Regions from separate parts of the Rossellomorea oryzaecorticis genome, predicted to be linked through region 4. Evidence: riboswitches for the same ligand, from Rfam matches in the RefSeq annotation. Region 4 holds a riboswitch; each other region holds the start of a gene.
What was found. Region 4 has a riboswitch for S-adenosylmethionine ahead of ACKA06_RS05255 (methionine ABC transporter ATP-binding protein). Riboswitches for the same ligand answer to the same signal wherever they lie in the genome.

Region 1 (4,035 bases), on a different contig from region 4:
TCCTTACGTTGTGTTGTCCACCATGCCCGGCATCCTGACAGTGAAAAGAATTGGTGGGACTTCACCGCTGAAAGAAAAGCATACAGGGCTGAACACGGCTATCCCACTGACCGTCCGACAAAGGCTTGGGACGAGAAGCGGTAAGGACGAAAAACTTTCTTGATTCACCTATTCTCCTATATAATCAATTCATATAAGAAAGGAGAGGATAGGATGGATTATGCAATCGTAACGGGTGCCACCAGGGGACTTGGGGAGTCAATCGCAAAGCTCTTCATTGAAAAGGGGATTTCACTGATCAATATTTCAAGATCGGATAATGAGGCACTAAAATCGATGTGTGAAGGAGAAGGAGTCTCCTATGAGTTCGTGCGATGCGATCTTTCCAATCCCGATGAAACCGGGAAGGCAGCGAAGAAGGCAGGAGAAAAAGTATTGGAAGCCAACGCCGAACGAGTCTTTTTGATTCAAAACGCCGGAGTGGTGACACCTATCAATCCATCGGGGCAGGTGGAGAATGCCGATCTTGAGACAAGCGTGAATGTCAATCTGCTGTCCCCCATGATTGTTACAAATGAAATGCTGAAAGCCTTGCAAGAATCTGATAGAAGCAAGCTGATCATGGTCAATGTGAGTTCCGGGGCGGGGAGCAGGCCAGTCTATGGGTGGAGTACCTATTGTTCCACGAAGGCCGGCATCAATATGCTGACCGAAACCGTCAGTCTTGAACTTTCAAAAATGGGCAGCCGCCACAAAGTGATTGCGTTCAGTCCGGGAGTGATGGACACGGATATGCAGGGCACCATCCGTTCTTCTTCTGAAGAAGCTTTCGCAGATGTAGAAAACTTCAAGCGATACAAGGAGCAGGGGATGCTGAGGGGTGCGGATACAGTAGCTGGCGCCCTTGTGGATCTTGTAACGGAAAAAGACGTGGAGTCCGGCAAATTGTATCACGTGAATGACTTGTTATAAAAAGAAAAAGAGACAAATCCTTAATCGGTTTTGTCTCTTTTTATATTATGAGCGTGCTGTGCTTGCCTTTGGCGCTTTTGCCCGCGTGAACTTCGGCAGCGCAAAGCGGATCGCAGCCAATCCGCATACTGCTGTCAGGATCGGATAGAAAGCATATGCAATGATGCTCAGTGGAGAGATTCCCGCTGTTTCTGCGACGAGCAGCGCCTGGGCTCCATAAGGGATCAGGCCTTGCACGGAGCAGGAGAAGATATCGAGAATACTTGCCGATTTACGTGCGTCGACACCGTAATTATCACCGATTTCTTTCGCAAGCGGACCCGCAATGATGATAGAGATTGTATTATTCGCAGTGCAAAGATTTGTTGAGCTTACAAGTCCTGCAGTTGCAAGCTGGGCTCCTTTTGGCGAGCGGATCTTGCGTGTTGCAAGATAAAGCAGCGCCTGAATGCCGCCGTTATACCGGATCAGTTCTACAACGCCTCCGATCAGGACGGAAAGAATGACGATTTCTGCCATACCTGTCATTCCGTCAGCGACGCTTCCAAAATAGCTCGAAAGGGTAAAGCTTCCATCGGCTAACCCGATGATGCCTGAAAGAACGATGCCTCCGAATAACACCACGAACACATTTAGTCCTGCCAATGCCCCGATGATGACACCGAGATAAGGGAGGATCTTCACCCAGTCATACGTTCCTGCCTCAACCGCAGACTGATTGCCTGCCGTGATAAAGAACAAGATGAGCATCGTCAGGATGGCAGCAGGCAGGACGATGAAGAAATTCACTTTGAACTTATCTTTCATTTCTGTTTTCTGCGTGCGCACTGCCGCGATTGTTGTATCGGAAATGAAGGAGAGGTTATCACCGAACATCGCACCCCCGATGACTGTTGCCATGGCAATAGGCATGCTGATGTCAGTGCCGTTGCTGATTCCCACACCGATCGGCGCAAGCGCTGCGATCGTACCCATTGAGGTCCCCATGGATAATGAAACAAATGCTGCAATGATGAACAAACCAACGATAATCAAATTTTCCGGAAGTACAGATAAAGCCAGGTTCACCGTTGAATCAACGGCACCCATTTTTTCAGCGACTCCGGAGAATGCCCCTGCTAATAGGAAGATGAACACCATGATCATGATATCAGGGTGTCCCGCCCCTTTGGCGAAGCGTTCCACTTTTGCATTCAGTGACTCTTTACGGTTCATAAGCAGTGCCGCTACGGCTGCGATAATAATGGAAACGAGTACCGGGAATGCGTAGAAATCACCTGAAATGATTCCCGCACCGAGAAACAGTGCAACAAATATGACTAATGGCAGTAACGCCAGAAAATTTCCTTTTTCGTTAAACATTTGAACAACTCCTTTGGCATATGGTGTTGGAAAATAAAAAACCTCTTCTTGGGTAAGAAGAGGTTTCCATTAAAAGAAACTCTCCCCTTATCTTTCAAGCATCATGCTTGCTGGATGTGGCACAGCACTCAAAATGAGTCCGCTGCCGAGACATCACAGGGCCAGTCCCTCCGTCTCTCTGGATAAGAAGAATACGTTTATATTCATTTAAAAATTATACTTACATACTTTAAGGCGTTTAAGAGAAAAAGTCAAACGTAAATTTGTCCGTATTCTTTTAATGGGACTATAAAAGATTTCCAGTCCATTCGATCCAATCCGGGGAAGCCCTATGCTAACAGGATCCTTTATAATGGACGAAAGACGCAGGGTCTTTTTTTATCCATAAAAAGGATTTACAATCTTCTAAAATAGGTCTAGTATTATAGGGATAAAAAAACATCTGGGGGATACGGAAGTGGAAAAAACGGTGCGTAATCAAGTCTTTACTTTGCAAGGCTTTTATTTTTTGACTTTTTTTGGGGTGGGCAGTCTATACCCGCTGTTAAGCGTCTATTTAAGTGAAAGTGTCGGTTTGAATGGCTACCAGATCGGGACCATCATGTCGATCGGACCCATCATGATGATCTTCTTTCAGCCGGTCTGGGGGATGGTGAGCGACACGACAAACCGTCCGACCCAGGTACTCTCTTTTACGTCACTTGTTGCGGGGATTTTTGCACTGGGATACCTGGTGACTGACCTGTATTACGGGATTCTCCTGACAGCCATCCTTGTCGCTGTTTTCCAGAGCGCGATCATACCCGTTTCTGACAGTATCAGCCTGAAATATACGAGTAAAGTGAAATATAATTATGGAAATATACGATTATTTGGTTCATTGGGCTTTGGTGTCGCGGTATATGTGATGGGAAAACTGTCCGAAGGGTTCATCGGCCCGACTATCATTTTCTATACATTCTTCATATGTCTGGTGCTGTCGGCTGTACTTGCTTTCCGGTTCCCAAAGGAACGAGCCTCGGCCAAGCTCGATTTGAAAGCGGGTATGAAAGAATTGTTCGGACTGAAAAAATTCCTCATATTCCTGGTCGTCACCTTCATGGTATTCGGACCGAATCTCGCCAATAATACATACTTCGGATTATTCGTCGAAGATTCGGGCGGGACATATGCAGGGATAGGGCTCGCATTCTTGATTGCTGTATTATCGGAAGTTCCGTTCATGAGAATCGCAGGCAGCTGGATCGACAGGTTCGGACTTTTGTCGGTCGCGGCCCTCGCAGGAGCTGCCTCCATGATCCGCTGGCTCTTTTATTTCACTGAACCGAGCCTGTGGCTTGTATACAGCTCTGCTGTCATGCAGGGTCTTGCGATCGGTTTGTTCGTCCCGGCAGGCCTCCGTTATATCCGGGAAATTACGCCCGCTCACATCACCGCAACGGCCGTCACGATTTATTCGGCGATCGGAAACGGACTCGGCAACTGGTTCAGCACGTTTGTGGGAGGCTTTATCCTGGAGACCTTCTCCATCTACGCCGTGTATCTATTCTTCGCCTTCCTGTCCATGATCGGCATCCTCCTTTGCTTTGTCTTGATGAAAGAAGAAAAGAAGCAGGCACTGGCTTATTAAGGAGAAAGACGTTCCCTGAAACGGTAACGGGTTCGGTTTTGAAGTACACCATTTGAATTAGCAGTGCTTTC
Region 2 (4,035 bases), on a different contig from region 4:
GCCGGAAGAAAGGTGTATAGCTTTGTTTTAAGGAAAGAGGAGGAATCCTCTTTTTTTATTTGGGGATGGGTTGGATTGGGGTGCTGGATGTGGTTATCGGCGCGGGCGGAATTTGTTGATTTACAGAGAATTGTCGGTAACCAGAAAAAACGATGATAAATCGGTTTTTTTGTTGATAATCAATCCGAGATTTTCGTTGATAAAAAACTAAATCGTTGATTACCGCCCATGCCTCCAGATGAGACAACCAAGAATTAAGATCATCCCCGCAAAACCCGCCCCAAAAATAAAAAAAGCCCAACACATTTGAAGTGCTGGACTCTTCTGCATGAATTATTTTACTGACGGACCGCCTTTTGCTTCGATTTCGGCTGGAACGTTAGTGAATTTCTTGAAGTTGTCGTTGAATTGGCTGGCAAGTTCGGTCGCTTTCGCTTTGTACGCTTTTTCATCCGACCATGTCTTAACCGGCTGCAGTACCTCATCCGGTACTCCAGGTACGTGTACAGGGATGTTCAGGCCGAAGATTTCGTCCTTTTCGGTTTCGACGTTCGTCAGTTCCCCTTCCAATGCTGCCTGCACCATCGCACGCGTGAATGAAAGCTTCATTCGGCTGCCGACGCCATATTCACCGCCGGTCCATCCAGTATTCACGAGATACACTTCTGCATTATGCTCATCGATTTTCTTTCCGAGCATTTCAGCATAACGAGTAGCTGCAAGCGGCAGGAATGGCGAACCGAAGCATGTTGAGAATGTTGCCTGCGGCGAAGTGATGCCGCGCTCGGTTCCAGCAAGCTTGGAAGTGTATCCGCTCAGGAAGTGGTACATTGCCTGTTCTTTTGTCAGTTTGCTGATCGGAGGCAGTACGCCGAATGCATCCGCAGTCAGGAATACGATTGTATTAGGGTGTCCGGCCACGCTTGGCTCCACGATATTTTCCATTGCCTGGAGCGGATAAGCGGCACGGGTATTTTCTGTTAAACTGTTATCCTCATAATCCGGAATGCGTGAATCGTCATCAAGCACGACATTCTCAAGGACTGATCCGAATCGGATGGCATCGAAGATTTGAGGCTCTTTTTCACGGGTCAGCCCGATGCATTTTGCATAGCAGCCGCCTTCGATATTGAATACGCCGTTCGGCGACCATCCGTGTTCGTCGTCTCCGATAAGACGGCGGTTGGGATCTGCCGATAAAGTCGTCTTCCCGGTTCCGGAAAGTCCGAAGAATAAGGCAACATCGCCTTCGCGGCCTACATTCGCCGAGCAGTGCATGGAAAGGATATCGGCTTCAGGGAGCATGTAGTTCATGACTGAGAAGATTGACTTTTTCATTTCTCCTGCATATTCAGTCCCGCCGATCAGGACGATGCGTTTTTCAAATGAAACAATGATGAATGTTTCCGAGTTGGTGCCGTCAACCGCGGGATCTGCTTTAAAGTTAGGGGCAGAAACGATCGTGAATTCGGAATTGTGAGAGATTAGCTCCTCCGCACTTGGACGGATGAAAAGCTGGTGCGCGAAAAGGTTATGCCACGCAAATTCATTGATCACCTGAATCGGCAGTCTATGTTTTGGATCTGCGCCTGCAAACCCGTTGAAGACGAATACTTCTTCTTTTTCTTTTAAGTATGCAAGGACTTTATGATATAATTTATCGAATGATTCAGCGGAGATTGGCTGATTGACAGATCCCCAATCAATCTTATCTTTCGTAGTAGGCTCCTCGACGATGAATTTATCTTTAGGAGAGCGCCCTGTATATGTTCCAGTTTCAGCTCTTACCGCACCCGAAGAAGTTAAAACGCCTTCATTTCTATGGAGAACTTTTTCCACTAATTGTGAAACAGACAGTTGATTTTTTATGTTTTGACCGTTAAGTAATTCTGTTAACTCATTAGACATGCTCACTGAATTCATTAGAACCCTTCCTTTATATAAATTTAAATACCTTGTATCTTTTCAAAAATAGTATAACACAATTAATTTATTAGTCTATACTATTTAGTCATTTTTTATATTGTGACTTAAACTTGTAACATTTTCCTTAAAATCCGCACCTTATTTCTCCTTATTAGAGCAGTTTATGCTTGTCCACCGGAAAATCATCATGCATTTACCCATGGTTGTTATGTTTCTTCTTATATATTTGAGTCGTTTATCCAGTCGGATTTACCGGGAATCTTTTCATACTAAAAAACATTTGACACTCTTGAGTATTTAACGTTATTATTGTACCTTGAACGGATACTCTTATCCTGAGCTGGTGGAGGGAGCAGACCCTATGAAACCCAGCAACCTGCTAAATAGATAGTGGGTCCTTCTTATTGAAGGATCCCATGAAGCGAAGGTGCTAAACTGAGGCAAGGTGGATACCTTGAACGATAAGAGAGAAAAGGCGCGGCTATGATCTGAAACCTTTCCTCTTTGTGCTTTTTAGAGGAAGGGTTTTTTCTGTTTTTATAGTCTGCATAATTAGTTAAATCTCAGGTTTTATATAAGGGCCTTCCTTATAAAAAAACCATGTTTACTTCATACTACTTAGGGAAATGAGTACCGTATCTGTTTATTTGTTTTGCCGGTAAAGCCGGCAATTACGCTTAAGGAGGAACCTTGATGTCAACTAAACGTCGTCTGTTTACATCTGAGTCCGTAACTGAAGGACACCCAGATAAGATTTGTGACCAAATCTCTGATTCAATTCTTGATGCCATTTTAACGAATGATCCGAATGCCCGCGTGGCTTGTGAAACATCTGTTACAACAGGCCTTGTGCTTGTTGCAGGTGAAATCACGACGAGTACGTATGTGGACATTCCGAAAATCGTCCGTGAAACGATTCGCGGGATCGGCTACACTCGTGCAAAATATGGTTTCGATGCCGAAACTTGTGCTGTATTGACATCAATCGACGAGCAGTCCGCAGATATCGCCCAGGGTGTAGACCAGGCGCTTGAAGCTCGTGAAGGGCAAATGTCCGATGAAGAAATCGAAGCGATCGGTGCAGGGGACCAGGGGCTGATGTTCGGATTTGCGTGCAACGAAACGAAGGAGCTTATGCCGCTTCCGATCTCGCTTGCTCACAAAATATCCCGTCAATTGACTGAAGTCCGTAAAGAAGAAGTTCTTCCTTACCTACGTCCGGACGGTAAAACCCAGGTAACTGTTGAGTATGATGAAAACGATAAGCCTGTGCGTATCGACACGATCGTCATCTCTACACAGCATCACCCTGAAGTTTCACTTGAACAGATCCAGCGCAACCTGAAGGAATATGTCATCGATCCGGTTGTACCGAAAGAACTGATCGACGAAAACACTAAATACTTCATCAACCCGACTGGCCGCTTCGTCATCGGCGGACCTCAAGGGGATGCAGGTCTTACAGGCCGCAAGATCATCGTTGACACGTACGGCGGTTATGCACGCCACGGCGGCGGTGCCTTCTCCGGTAAGGATGCAACGAAGGTTGACCGATCTGCAGCTTATGCAGCACGCTATGTTGCGAAAAACATCGTGGCAGCAGGACTTGCTGAGAAATGTGAAGTCCAACTGGCGTATGCAATCGGTGTAGCTCAGCCTGTTTCGATCTCAGTCGATACATTCGGAACGGGTAAAGTTTCGGAGGATGTATTGGTTGATGTGGTTCGCAATAACTTTGACCTTCGCCCGGCAGGAATCATCAAGATGCTCGACCTTCGCCGTCCGATCTACAAGCAGACAGCTGCTTACGGACACTTCGGCCGCAACGATCTTGATCTTCCTTGGGAGCGTACGGACAAAGCTGAAGCATTGAAAGCAGAAGCTCTTAACTAATAGCAGGTATAAAAAAACCAGCACCTTTACGGGTGTTGGTTTTTTTGATGGAATTCCTTCGGGTAGGGGATGAAAGGAATATGTGGGTGAAGAGTGCGGGTTGAAAAGCAGAGCGAATGCAGGATTTGTCGTATTTTGCAGATTGGTCGATATATCGGGATTTTGGTCGATAAAAAGATATTCTGGCCGATATACTGTGCATTTGCACGATAAAAT
Region 3 (4,035 bases), 170 kb from region 4:
GCCGTCATAAGTCAAATAAAAGTTTATCGGGGACAACGGTCCATCAAAGCTGACTGAATCAGTTGTGTCATTTGAAATGGTTCCAGTCATATGTAAGAAGATTTCAGAATCACTGATGATTTTCCTGTTAGACATCGAGTCTTCAGGGTCTGCATTGGAAGATTTGAATTCGGTAGTGAATTCAGCTTTATCCAGCGTGATAATGACTGAATCGTCATCGTATTTAAATACCTTCTTCTCATCCAGGATGTTTTCAGAAGGCTGGGCATCTTGATCTTCCTCTTTTTCAGTTGATGCTTCAAACACTTCGCCTTCACTTTCATCTTCGCCTGCAACTTCAGCGCTTTCATCCCCGTCGGTATTTTCCATTGAAACCTTTTCGTTATCTTTGTTTTCAGCATTGGCATCCCCAGAAGATTTCTCCGAAGTTCCGCAGCCTGCAAGCAAAAGCATAAGTACTGCAATCAACATTGCATTCAGTCGTATCATTTTCATCAATCCTTCAGCTCCCATAGTTAATAGTTTACTAGTAAACAAGCAAAAAGCCCCAACTAATTTAACATATATTCCCTTATTCTGCTAGATTAAAACATCTATTTTACTACAAAATGAAACTTTATAATCATGCGTGATTAGGTCTTTGTATTCAGTTGCGCACAAGGTTATCTACATTTTAATTAAACGTTTGTTTAAACCTTCAAAAGGCTGTCCCATCAAGAGTTTGAGATGTTAATCAAACGTTTGATTAAAAAGATAAAGGTGCCTTAAATGGGAGGAATGATTTTAGCTCAACCCAGCTTTTGATTGGAGTGGAAAGCGAAGCCTTCCACGGAAATCAAAAGCGGTATACAAGGAATTATTTTTGGAGGGGGATTTTCTTTTAACCACAACAAAGAAATCGCTTACATAAAAAATCAATTCAAAATCCTTTATTGACTTTCCAAAACAAACCATATAATATCACCTATAAGATTAAAAACTCAAACAATTAAATATTTTCAAATTATCAAGAGCGACCGAGGGATCAGGCCCTGTGACGTCCGGCAACCTCCATTTATGGAACGGTGCTAATTCCTGCAGAATGGGTTTCATTCTGAAAGATAAGTCGATGACATAAGCGCGATGCTTCTTTCAGTAATTGAAAGAAGCATTTTTTATTTGGCAAACAACATTGAAAAAAGAAAAGGGGTGTGAATGATGATCAGAATCAACAATCTAGTAAAAGAATACAAAACAAAAAAGCAGACGGTCCTCGGTGTGGATAATGTCTCCGTCACCATTGAAAAAGGGGAAATCTTCGGTATCGTCGGCTACAGCGGGGCGGGGAAAAGCTCTCTGATCCGATGCCTGAACTTACTGGAAAAACCGACATCCGGGGAGATCATCATCGACGGTCAGGACCTGACAAAGCTGAATTCCAGGGAACTCCGACTCGCACGTCAGAAAATCAGCATGATCTTTCAGCATTTCCACCTCATTAAAGCGAAAACGGTGTATGAAAATCTCGCTTTTGCTTTGAAAGCAGCCAGGGTGCCGAAGTCAGAAATTGAACCAAGGGTGACCGAATTGCTGGAGATGGTCGGACTTAGCGACAAAGCTCAAGCCTATCCCGCACAGCTGAGCGGCGGCCAGAAACAGCGCGTCGGAATCGCCAGGGCACTCGCAAACAACCCATCCGTCCTCCTATGCGACGAAGCGACCTCAGCACTTGATCCGAGTACAACAAAGTCGATCCTAAAACTGTTAAAAGACATCAACAAACAGCTTGGGCTCACAATCGTCCTCATCACGCACGAAATGGAAGTCGTAAAGGAAATCTGCGATCGGATGGCCGTCATGCAGGACGGGAGAATCGTGGAGGAAGGCCCCGTGTACGACTTGTTCGCAAACCCGAGACAGCCGTTGACAAAACAGTTTATTGAAAATATCCTGCAGTTCGAACTGCCGCCTCACCTATTGAAGAGCCGGACAGGCAAGCTGATCAAAATCCAGTTCAAGGGTTCGATTGCAGAGGAAAGTGTGGTTTCGGAAGTGTTTCAAAAATACAAGGTACGAGGCAATATCCTTCACGGAAAAATCGAATATATCCAGGAAACGCCGCTCGGAATTTTCATCATGGAGCTGATCGGCGAAGAGTCCGAAATACAGGCCGCCATCCGTTATATAACGGCTAAAACACAAAGTCTGGAGGTGCTCGACCGTGCTGCCTGATTCTTTGACTGCGATTTTACCAGAATTGAATAAAGCATTCCTCGAAACCATCTATATGGTCGGCATTTCACTGGCCATCGCGATCCTGATCGGCCTTCCGCTCGGTATCCTGCTTTTTGTGACAGACAAAGGATTGTTCCTGCAGAACGGCTTCATTAAAAAGATCGTCGGCTTCGTCGTCAACATGGTCCGCTCGATCCCATTCATCATTTTATTGGTTGCACTACTGCCGCTTACTAAACTACTGACGGGAACGACGATCGGGCCGACAGCTGCCTCCGTATCACTCTCTGTGGCGGGGATCCCGTTTTTCGCAAGAATGGTAGAGACCGCCCTTCGCGAGATTGATAAGGGAGTCATCGAAGCATCGGTGTCGGTTGGGGCGAGTCCATGGATGATCATCAAGGACGTCCTGCTGCCGGAAGCGAAGCCGGCCGTCATCCAGGCCGTCACGATCACAACCATCAGCCTGGTCGCATATTCCGCCATGGCCGGGATTGTAGGCGGAGGCGGTATTGGTGACCTTGCTATCCGTTTCGGCTATTACCGCTACGACAATACGGTCATGATTACCACGGTCGTCGTGCTGATTTGCCTTGTGCAGCTCATCCAATATACAGGCGACATTTTTGCAAGAGTAGTAGATAAACGATAATCAAAACATTCAGGGGGAAGATTTCAGATGAAAAAATGGTTTTTACTATTAGCAGCAGCATTGACTGTCAGCCTGCTGGCAGCATGCAGTGGAGAAGAAGCAAGTTCTGAAGATAAAAAAGAAATCACGATCGGGGCGACATCCGGTCCTTACAGCGACATGGTCACAAAAGCCATCAAACCAGGTCTTGAGGAAAAAGGATACACCGTTGAAGTGAAAGAATTCAGCGACTACATCCAGCCGAACAATGCACTCGCTCAGGGGGATCTTGACGCCAACCTGTTCCAGCACAAAATCTATATGGAAACATTCGCAGAGCAGCACGGTATGGAGCTTTCAGAAGTCATCGTGGTGCCGACTGCACCGATGGGGATCTATTCAGAGAAATTTGATTCTCTCGAAGACATCAAGGAAGGCAGCGCCATCGCCATCCCGAACGATCCGACAAACGCAGCCCGCGCATTCCAAATCCTCGTGGATGCTGAGCTGATCACATTGAAAGAAGGCACGGATCCGCTTACAGTATCTGAAAAAGACATCGATAAAAACGTTAAGAACCTGCAATTCAAACCGATCGAAGCGGCTCAGCTTCCAAGAGCAGTTGAAAGCGTAGACCTATCAGCAGTTCCGGGGAACTACGCACTTGCGGCAAAAATGGATCTCCTTGACGCGCTGCAGCTTGAGAACATGCCTGACCAATACCGCAACCGCGTCGTTATGAACACGAAAGACGTTGATTCACAGCTTGCAAAGGATATCAAAGCAGTCGTGGAAGCAGACGAATTTGAAAAAGTGATTGATGAAGAGTTCAAAGGTTTCGGGAAGCCGGAGTGGATGGAATAATTGCATACTTTAGTATAGTGAGGGACGGGCCTTTAGTAAGTTAAAGGCCCGTCCCTCACTGCGTTACCGTCTTAAACATCGCAAGTTTTGTTCATACAACCCCTTCTTCCCTCATATACTTTTCTCACGCTGGAATTTTACTTCCATATACACCTGACAAGTTCATACATTTGTGTAGAGACCCGGAGAATCACATCATGAGCTTAGGCGCACCTAGGTTATGTTTGTGATTCTTTTTATGTGCGGAACGGTTTGGAGTGTACCGGGTACACCGTCGACATTTTGTACCAGGTACCAAACCAATGAAATGTACCAGGCACACCAGC
Region 4 (4,035 bases):
TGACAAAAAATCCTTAACAGGACAGTATTTATCCGGAAAGAGATTCATTCCGCTTCCTCAGGAAAGGCGTAAGCCGGATGGAAGATATCTTGAAATTGTCGGCGCCAAGGAAAACAACTTGAACAACGTGAAAGCAAAGTTTCCGCTCGGTGTCTTTACGGCGGTCACAGGGGTTTCCGGTTCAGGAAAGAGTACTCTGATCAATGAGATCCTTCACAAATCCCTGGCGCAAAAGCTTCATAATGCCAAAACCAAACCTGGTGAGCACAAAGAAGTGAAAGGGATCGACCATCTCGAAAAAGTCATCGATATCGATCAGTCACCGATCGGACGTACCCCTAGATCGAATCCGGCAACCTACACAGGCGTATTCGATGATATCCGTGATGTTTTTGCAACCACCAATGAAGCAAAGGTGCGCGGGTATAAAAAAGGACGCTTCAGCTTCAACGTAAAAGGCGGAAGATGCGAAGCCTGCCGCGGTGACGGAATCATCAAAATCGAAATGCACTTCCTGCCGGACGTATATGTCCCATGTGAAGTATGTCATGGTAAACGATACAACCGTGAAACGCTTGAAGTGAAATACAAGGATAAGAATATTGCGGATGTTCTTCAAATGACAGTGGAAGATGCGGTGAAGTTCTTCGAAAACATCCCGAAAATCAAACGGAAGCTTCAAACGATCTTTGATGTCGGGTTAGGCTATATCACACTCGGCCAGCCTGCGACGACCCTTTCAGGAGGAGAAGCGCAGCGTGTAAAACTGGCATCCGAGCTGCACCGCCGTTCAACCGGCCGTTCGCTTTACATCCTGGACGAACCGACAACGGGTCTCCATGTCGATGACATTTCACGTCTGCTCACCGTCCTTCAGCGCCTGGTCGATAACGGCGATACCGTACTCGTCATCGAGCACAACCTCGACGTCATCAAAGCGGCCGACTACATCGTCGACCTCGGACCTGAAGGCGGCGACAAAGGCGGAACCATCATCGCCAGCGGAACCCCGGAAAAAGTCGCGGAAGCCAAAGGATCCTATACCGGTAAGTACTTGAAGCCAATCCTTGAACGTGACCGCGAACGGATGAAAAAGAAAATCCGCGAGAAGGAAGAAGTGACGAGTTAACGATTGATGAAAGAGAGTTAGGAGAAATCCTGCTCTCTTTTTTTGCTGTTGGTTATGAAGGATTTTCTCTTGAATTAGTACACTGAGTGGATTGGAGCGGAAGGCATTTGACTCCGACGGGATTTAGAGGAAATGTCGAGACCTGTCCAGCTCCGGCGGCTAGAGGCTCGAGGTCATAAGTCAAACAAGCCAAAAAGGCAAAGAGCGCCTTTCCGGCTTGTTCGCCTTATGCTTGTCGCCTCTGAACGAGCCGCCTGAGCAATTCTTCCCGCAGGCAAAGCCGAGGAGGCTCGCCTTCCTCCCCGCGGAAAGCAAATGCCTGGAGAGCAAAGGAACGGTCAAAGTTTACACGGAAATCAACTGCGGTGATTAAAATCAAAATTCTTCAAAAACAGGATTGACAAACCAATTAGAATCCTTTACCATTACCCTAATGCTTAAACGCATCATAACTTTAACTTAATAAAGTGATATCTTCTTATCCAGAGAGGTGGAGGGACTGGCCCTGCGAAACCTCGGCAACGGGTTCTTATGAATACCGTGCCAATTCCATCAAGTCATATGACTTGAGAGATGAGAAGAGCGGGACATATACATATTTGTGCCTCTCTTCTTATGAAGGGGGGCACTTTTTATTTTTCATCCATGTCCTTCAAATACCGGCATCAAGAAGAATACACAGTGAAAGGAGCAAGTCCTGTATGATCAGAGTTCAGAATGTTACGAAAGTATTCGAGACGAAAGACGGTCCGTTCACCGCATTGAAGGATGTGTCCTTTGAAGTGAAGAAGGGAGAAATATACGGCGTGATCGGGTTCAGCGGAGCGGGAAAAAGCACGCTTGTCCGCTGTCTCAATTTTTTAGAGAAACCATCATCGGGTGATATTTTCATAGAGGGGCGCAGCCTGAAAGATCAGTCAGCAGTTGATCTGAGGAAAGAGCGTCACCGCATCGGGATGATTTTTCAGCACTTCAATCTATTTCAATCCCGGACGGTGGCAGGAAATATCGCCTATCCTCTGAAACTGGCAAAATGGCCGAAAGAAAAAATCAGCGAGAGGGTAAAGGAATTGCTCGCGTTTGTCGGCCTTGAAGATAAAGCGAAGCATTATCCGGATGAATTGTCCGGAGGGCAGAAGCAAAGGGTGGGTATCGCAAGGGCCCTTGCGACATCCCCTTCGATCCTGCTTTGTGACGAAGCAACATCCGCACTTGATCCACAGACGACGGAATCGATCCTGAACTTATTAAAGAGAATCAACGCGGAATATGGCATTACGATTGTGATGATCACCCACGAAATGGGGGTCATCCGGGAAATCTGCGACAAAGTGGCCGTCATGGAAAACGGGAAAATCGTTGAAGAGGGCAGTGTCTTCGAAATCTTTTCCAACCCGCAGACCTCGACAACGAAAAACTTCGTGAAGAGCGTCATGAATGATCAGCTGCCGGCATCGGTTCTCGATAAATTGAATGACAGCAAAGAAGGGCGCGTCTGCCGCCTCATTTTCAAAGGAGATTCGACAGGCACGCCGATCCTGTCCGAAACGGCAAAGAAATTCAATGCCCACATCAATGTATTATTCGGCCAGATCACAGAACTCCAGGGCAAGCCGTTCGGAAATCTCATCGTACAGATCATCGGCAGCAAGAAAGAAACGGAAGAAATTTTGGATTATTGGAAGAACAGAGTATTTGTAAGCGAGGTGGAGAAGCGTGCAAGTTAATTGGGAATTATTCTGGCCGAGAATCATAGAAGCGACATGGGATACAGTGGCGATGGTGTCATTCTCCCTCCTGTTTGCAACGTTGATCGGGCTTCCGCTCGGCATCATCGTCGTGGTAACGAGGAAGGGACACTTACTTGAAAATAAAGCCGTCTTTTCAGTATTGAGCAGCATCATCAACGTATTCCGTTCAATCCCGTTCATCATCTTGATGGTGGCCATCATCCCCTTTACAAGATTGGTAGTGGGGACATCGATCGGGACGGCGGCAGCAGTGGTACCGCTTGTCGTATTTGCCGCTCCTTATATTGCGAGATTGGTAGAGAGCTCACTCCTTGAAGTGGAACCGGGGGTCATCGAAGCGGCTGAGTCCATGGGGGCCGGGCCGTGGCAGATCATCTTCGGGATCCTCATCCCGGAAGCATTGAGTACGCTGGTGCTGAATATCACGATCGCCACCATCGGGCTTGTCGGGGCTTCGGCCATGGCCGGGGCAGTTGGAGGCGGAGGCCTCGGGGATCTTGCCATTGCGTACGGATATCAGCGATTTGAAACGTCCGTCATGATCGTAACCGTCATTATTTTAGTGGTGATGGTGCAGGGACTGCAGACAGCAGGAAACACATTATCAAAAATCATCAGGAGACGATAGGAGAGAAAAATATGAAAAAATCAATTAGTCTGGCAAGTATAGCTATTTTATTATTCACCCTTATTTTGAGCGGCTGCTCGGGAGACAGTGCATCCGGTTCAGGGGAAAAAGAAACCGTTAAAGTCGGAGTGAATGGATCGGGCGTGCCGATCTGGGAGTATATGAAAGAGAAAGCAGCGAAGGAAGGCATTGAAATCGAGATTGTGGAGTTCGCCGATTACGTGAGACCGAACCAGGCGCTGGCCGATGGGGATATCGACCTCAATGCTTTCCAGACGATTTCGTATTTTGATTCTTTCGTAGAAGAACATAACCTGGACCTTGTGCCGATCGGCTCGACGATCATTGCGCCGATGGGAATTTACTCAGAGAAATATAAATCGGTGGATGATCTGCCGAATGGAAGCAAGGTTGCCCTGCCTCAGGAAGCAACCAACATGGGGCGCGCACTCCTTCTTTTACAGGAAGCAGGTTTGATCCAACTGAAAGAAGGATTTGATCAGTCACAAGGTCTTGATGCAATCAAA

Region 1: linked by a shared signal. The riboswitch ahead of ACKA06_RS19700 (Na+/H+ antiporter NhaC family protein) and the one ahead of ACKA06_RS05255 (methionine ABC transporter ATP-binding protein) in region 4 are both predicted to bind S-adenosylmethionine.
Region 2: linked by a shared signal. The riboswitch ahead of metK (methionine adenosyltransferase) and the one ahead of ACKA06_RS05255 (methionine ABC transporter ATP-binding protein) in region 4 are both predicted to bind S-adenosylmethionine.
Region 3: linked by a shared signal. The riboswitch ahead of ACKA06_RS05960 (methionine ABC transporter ATP-binding protein) and the one ahead of ACKA06_RS05255 (methionine ABC transporter ATP-binding protein) in region 4 are both predicted to bind S-adenosylmethionine.

The regions. Positions count from the first base shown of each region.
Region 1 covers NZ_JBJOSA010000027.1:31,883-35,917, forward strand. Annotated here, with positions in the region: gene ACKA06_RS19690 (helix-hairpin-helix domain-containing protein) at 1-144, shown strand, start outside; gene ACKA06_RS19695 ((S)-benzoin forming benzil reductase) at 214-972, shown strand; gene ACKA06_RS19700 (Na+/H+ antiporter NhaC family protein) at 1,018-2,334, opposite strand; SAM riboswitch class I at 2,419-2,523, opposite strand; gene ACKA06_RS19705 (MFS transporter) at 2,792-3,964, shown strand.
Region 2 covers NZ_JBJOSA010000014.1:2,453-6,487, forward strand. Annotated here, with positions in the region: gene ACKA06_RS15255 (lmo0937 family membrane protein) at 1-20, shown strand, start outside; gene pckA (phosphoenolpyruvate carboxykinase (ATP)) at 334-1,923, opposite strand; SAM riboswitch class I at 2,254-2,394, shown strand; gene metK (methionine adenosyltransferase) at 2,620-3,819, shown strand.
Region 3 covers NZ_JBJOSA010000003.1:380,184-384,218, reverse strand. Annotated here, with positions in the region: gene ACKA06_RS05965 (hypothetical protein) at 1-495, opposite strand, end outside; SAM riboswitch class I at 1,001-1,107, shown strand; gene ACKA06_RS05960 (methionine ABC transporter ATP-binding protein) at 1,198-2,211, shown strand; gene ACKA06_RS05955 (methionine ABC transporter permease) at 2,201-2,866, shown strand; gene ACKA06_RS05950 (MetQ/NlpA family ABC transporter substrate-binding protein) at 2,894-3,709, shown strand.
Region 4 covers NZ_JBJOSA010000003.1:207,497-211,531, reverse strand. Annotated here, with positions in the region: gene uvrA (excinuclease ABC subunit UvrA) at 1-1,129, shown strand, start outside; SAM riboswitch class I at 1,605-1,709, shown strand; gene ACKA06_RS05255 (methionine ABC transporter ATP-binding protein) at 1,831-2,856, shown strand; gene ACKA06_RS05250 (methionine ABC transporter permease) at 2,846-3,508, shown strand; gene ACKA06_RS05245 (MetQ/NlpA family ABC transporter substrate-binding protein) at 3,520-4,035, shown strand, end outside.